DNA from 2 places in the Pantoea sp. F_5 genome. Region 1 is predicted to be linked to the other one. Evidence: predicted binding sites of a transcription regulator. Region 1 holds the regulator's gene; the other holds the start of a gene.
What was found. The regulator ArgR, encoded in region 1, controls arginine synthesis, uptake and breakdown. The targets are predictions, from matches to a motif close to ANTGAATAAAAATACANT.
Positions count from the first base shown of each region.

Region 2: a site for ArgR is predicted at 950-967, ahead of argF (ornithine carbamoyltransferase). Genes of this name have one in related genera too.

Region 1 covers NZ_VWUO01000027.1:33,381-35,790, reverse strand. The annotation lists gene mdh (malate dehydrogenase) at 1-706, opposite strand, end outside; gene argR (transcriptional regulator ArgR) at 1,147-1,617, shown strand; gene yhcN (peroxide/acid stress response protein YhcN) at 2,091-2,354, shown strand.
Region 2 covers NZ_VWUO01000023.1:31,215-33,624, reverse strand. The annotation lists gene F3I44_RS21305 (tRNA-(ms[2]io[6]A)-hydroxylase) at 1-350, opposite strand, end outside; gene rraB (ribonuclease E inhibitor RraB) at 407-829, opposite strand; gene argF (ornithine carbamoyltransferase) at 990-1,997, shown strand; gene pyrB (aspartate carbamoyltransferase) at 2,282-2,410, shown strand, end outside.

The DNA of each region.
Region 1 (2,410 bases):
AACCAAAACGCGCGGCCGCCTGGCCCATCGACAACGTAGCCGATCCGCCACCCGCTTTAGCTTCCACCACTTCTGTGCCGGCATTCTGAATGCGTTTGGTTAAATCAGCCACTTCCTGATCGCTGAAGCTGACGCCCTGGACCTGTGACAGCAGCGGCAGAATGGTTACGCCAGAGTGGCCGCCAATCACCGGGACTTCCACCTGATCAGGCTGCTTTCCTTTCAGCGCGGCCACAAAGGTATTAGCACGAATAATGTCCAGCGTGGTCACGCCAAACAGACGATTTTTGTCGTAGACACCGTGCTTTTTCAGCACTTCTGCCGCGATGGCCACTGTGGTATTGACCGGATTGGTAATAACGCCAATCAGCGCTTTTGGGGCCGTTGTGGCAACCTGTTCAATCAGGTTACGGACAATGCCTGCGTTCACATTAAACAGGTCAGCGCGATCCATACCGGGTTTACGTGCGACGCCAGCAGAAATCAGTACCACATCGGCACCCTGTAAGGCAGGCGTGGCGTCTTCTCCACTAAAACCTTCAATAGATACAGCAGTAGGAATATGGCTGAGATCAACGGCAACGCCAGGCGTAACCGGCGCAATGTCATACAGTGAGAGTTCTGAACCTGCGGGAAGCTGGGTTTTGAGCAGAAGTGCGAGCGCCTGGCCTATGCCGCCAGCGGCACCGAGAACGGCAACTTTCATTCTTAACTCCTTATTAAGGTGGGGCAGAGATGGGCCGAAATTCTATCTGTGTCAGACCTTAATCAACTGCTCAGGCGATGATAAATATCCGCTGTTAATTCTACGTGTTTTCACGCTTGCTCGCCGGATTCAAAAGTTACTTATCATTGCGCCTGAATGACCGACAACTTTGCCGTCGTCAGACAGAGAACGGCTATGTGCGTTTTCTGTTACTACTTCTGTTACTACACCACCAATAATATAACAACTTTGCAACCTTCGCCTTTCGGGGTTGTGATGGGGGTTTTGGTCTGAGCGGATTTATTTGCTATTATCGCCGCCCGCTAGCCGCCCGAACACTGCTCATCAATCGACCGATTGCATAAAAATGCATTTAAATGCATAATCACCACTCTGCCGCGGGCGGATTCGCGGTTATTCTCTTTATTTATTGGTAACCTATGCGAAACCCATCGAAACAAGACGATCTGATCAAGGCTTTCAAAGCCTTATTAAAAGAAGAAAAATTCAGTTCCCAGGGCGAAATTGTTCAGGCGCTTCAGGATGAGGGCTTTGAAAATATCAACCAGTCCAAAGTCTCGCGGATGCTGACCAAGTTTGGCGCAGTGCGCACCCGTAATGCCAGGATGGAAATGGTCTATTGCCTGCCCGCTGAACTGGGCGTGCCGACCACCACCAGCCCGTTAAAAAACCTGGTACTGGATATCGACTACAACGATGCGCTGGTGGTAATTCATACCAGTCCGGGCGCAGCACAGCTGATTGCACGTATGCTGGATTCGCTGGGCAAAGCGCATGGGATTCTTGGCACGATCGCTGGCGATGACACAATCTTTATTACCCGTGCGCGCGACTTTACGGTTAAGCAGCTGCACAGCGCGATCCTCAACCTGTTTGAACAGGAGCTCTGATCGCTGACTGACGGCCTGCTATCCCGCCCCAGGTCGTCAGTTTGTTCTCTCTGCCCACAGTTTGTGTCACTCTGCCCCGCTGTTTAATACTAATAAGCCTGATTTAATACACCTTGCTCCTGGTCAGATCGCTTAGTCTGCTTAACCTTCTGCGCTATTTTACACTGCTTTACATCACTGATCCGACACCATTGCCCGGATCCAGATCAAACTCCAGTCCAATACACCTCATAGTTTCGCACTAAACGTTAAAGTGATCTATCTCACTGTTTTTGTGATTAAAATCATCGAAAAGGCTATTTTTTATGCTCTTTTTATAACGTTAAGTTATTAAAAGTAGGCATAAGGATAAAGAATCACAAAAAAACATTATTAGCCGAATATTAATTTCTCTCGTTATTAGTTCTATACTTCTTTTCGTGATGTAAATCACACTAACTAGAAAGATAAAAATAGACGACGAGGAAATATCTATGAACGTAAAAACTACCATCGCCACCCTGAGCATTCTCTCTGCACTCTCATTTGGTGCAGTAGCAGCAGAATCTATTGATGCCGTACAGGCACAGGATCTGCAGGCTGTCGGCACCATCAGTGTCAGTGGCGTCGCGGGTTCACCGATGGATATCAAACAGAAGCTCAGTGACAAAGCTGATCAGCAGGGCGCAAAAGCCTATCGCGTGATCGAGGCTTACAACAACGGCAATTATCACGCTACCGCCGCGCTGTATAACTAAACCCGATAATGCCAGCGGCTTTCTGTCTGACGCGCCATTTTGCGCTCCGGAGAGCT
Region 2 (2,410 bases), on a different contig from region 1:
AGCAGCACCATCTTCTCCACCAGTTCATCCGCCCACGGCAGCGCATTGCGCACGATGATGCGTTTCGTCAGATTTTTATGGGCGTTGATAAAGTCGCTGTCGCCATCTTCGCGGAAGATAAAATCTTCATAGGGCTTGAGCCACGCCAGAATGGCATCGCCGCTGGGTTTGTCAGCGACATATTTGCGGATCAGCCACACCGCTGTCTGGGCGGCTTTCAACTCGCACACCAGATGGTCGGTTAACAGCAGGGTCAGGTTTTCCGGCTTCCGCGCCTCATCAATCCAGGCCTGTGGCGTACGGCAGTGCAGAAACTGATAAATCGGTTCGAGTAAGGGTGCGTAATTCATGATGTCAGAACAGGGGTGGCAGAAGTGACAGGCGGAGAACTCTCCGCCCCGGCTACTTAGTGGCGAATACCATCATCATCTTCATCTTCGATGGCGTCGTCATCTTCGTCTTCATCTTCGGCATCAGGATCTTCGAAATAGGTGCCCCAGCCGTCGTAGTCGACGTTGTACTTACCAATCAGGTTCACCAGCTGCTCAACCTGCACATCGATCAGTTCAGGCTTCAGCGCAGATTCGCTGATGATGTCGACACACATCACGGTTGTGCCATCTTCCAGCTCCAGCTCTTCCGGCTCAGTCACCTCATAACCCAGCTTGAACGCATCAACCGCGGCTTTTTCCAGTGAATCAAAATTATTGCATGAGAGATGATGCTCGATGGTATAGAGCGCATCAGGATCGCTGCCATCCTCCAGCAGCTCTTCGATAATCTGCCGCGTCTCTTCCTGCTGCTCTTCCAGTAATGCTTCATATGCCATGACAATGTCCTCTCTGAGTTCGGCAATAATCAATTATTTTCCCACACTGCCTGTCGCGCCACTACACAAAACGAAAAGTTTATTGGCTCCAGACTTGAAAATGCATATTCATACGGTTAAATTGAATTTTAATTCATTTTGATGGTTACCGGAGTGTTGTATGAGTCAGCTGTATCAGCGCCATTTCCTCAGGCTTCTGGATTTTACCCCCGCCGAAATCGATCACCTGCTTTCCCTTTCCGCTGAATTAAAACAGGCGAAAAAAAGCGCCAGCGAAGTGCAGTATCTGAAAGGCAAAAACATCGCGCTCATCTTCGAAAAAGACTCGACCCGTACCCGATGCTCTTTCGAAGTTGCCGCTTACGATCAGGGTGCAAACGTCACTTATCTCGGCCCGAGTGGCAGTCAGATCGGCCATAAAGAGTCAATGCGCGACACCGCGCGGGTGCTGGGCCGCATGTACGATGGCATTCAGTATCGCGGTTACGGTCAGGAGCTGGTGGAGACGCTGGCGGAACATGCCGGTGTGCCGGTGTGGAACGGTCTGACCACCGAGTTTCACCCAACCCAGTTGCTGGCTGACCTGCTGACCATGCAGGAGCATCTGCCGGGCAAAAAGCTCAGCGAGATGACGCTGGTTTATGTGGGCGATGCGCGCAACAACATGGGTAACACCATGCTGGAAGCCGCCGCTCAGGTCGGTCTGGATCTGCGTCTGGTGGCACCGAAGAGCTGCTGGCCAGAGGACGAACTGGTGACGCAGTGCCGCGACGCCGCGCAGCAGACCGGCGGTAAAATTACTCTCACCGAAGATATTGCTGATGGCGTAAAAGACGCTGACTTTATCTACACCGACGTCTGGGTGTCGATGGGCGAAGCCAAAGAAGTCTGGGCCGAGCGTATCGCCCTGCTGCGTGACTATCAGGTTAACCGCGCGATGCTCGATCTGACCGGCAACCCACAGGTGAAATTCCTGCACTGCCTGCCCGCTTTCCACGACGACCAGACTACATTGGGCCAGCAGATGGCAGAGCAGTACGATCTGCCCAACGGCATGGAAGTGAGCAACGAGGTGTTTGAGTCGCCGCACAGCATTGTGTTCGACCAGGCCGAGAACCGGATGCACACCATCAAAGCGGTGATGGTCGCCACGCTGGGTCAGCGCTGATCGTCCGGCGGCAGGCGGGCTGACGCCATAGGTTGTCGCCCACCTGCCGCCACGGCCCTCTCGCAGCGCAAACGTTTTCCTCTTGCCGCCCCACCGCGAACGGGTATAATGCGGCCCAATTTGCCGGAGGAAATATGCGACAGCACAGCGGACAATTTAACGCTCAATCACGCCTGACCGCAGGCGGCGCTGCTGTTTCTTTCGGTCATCGACCCGATCATAAAAAAGCCCCTTAAGCAGGGGCTTTTTTTTGTCCGCAATCCGGCCGCGCAGAGGAGAGAGCTATGCCTAACCCGCTATATCGCAAGCACATCATTTCAATTAACGACCTCAGTCGGGAAGAGCTGGAGCTGGCGCTGCACACCGCCGCTACGCTGAAAGCCCATCCGCAGCCGGAACTGCTGAAGCACAAG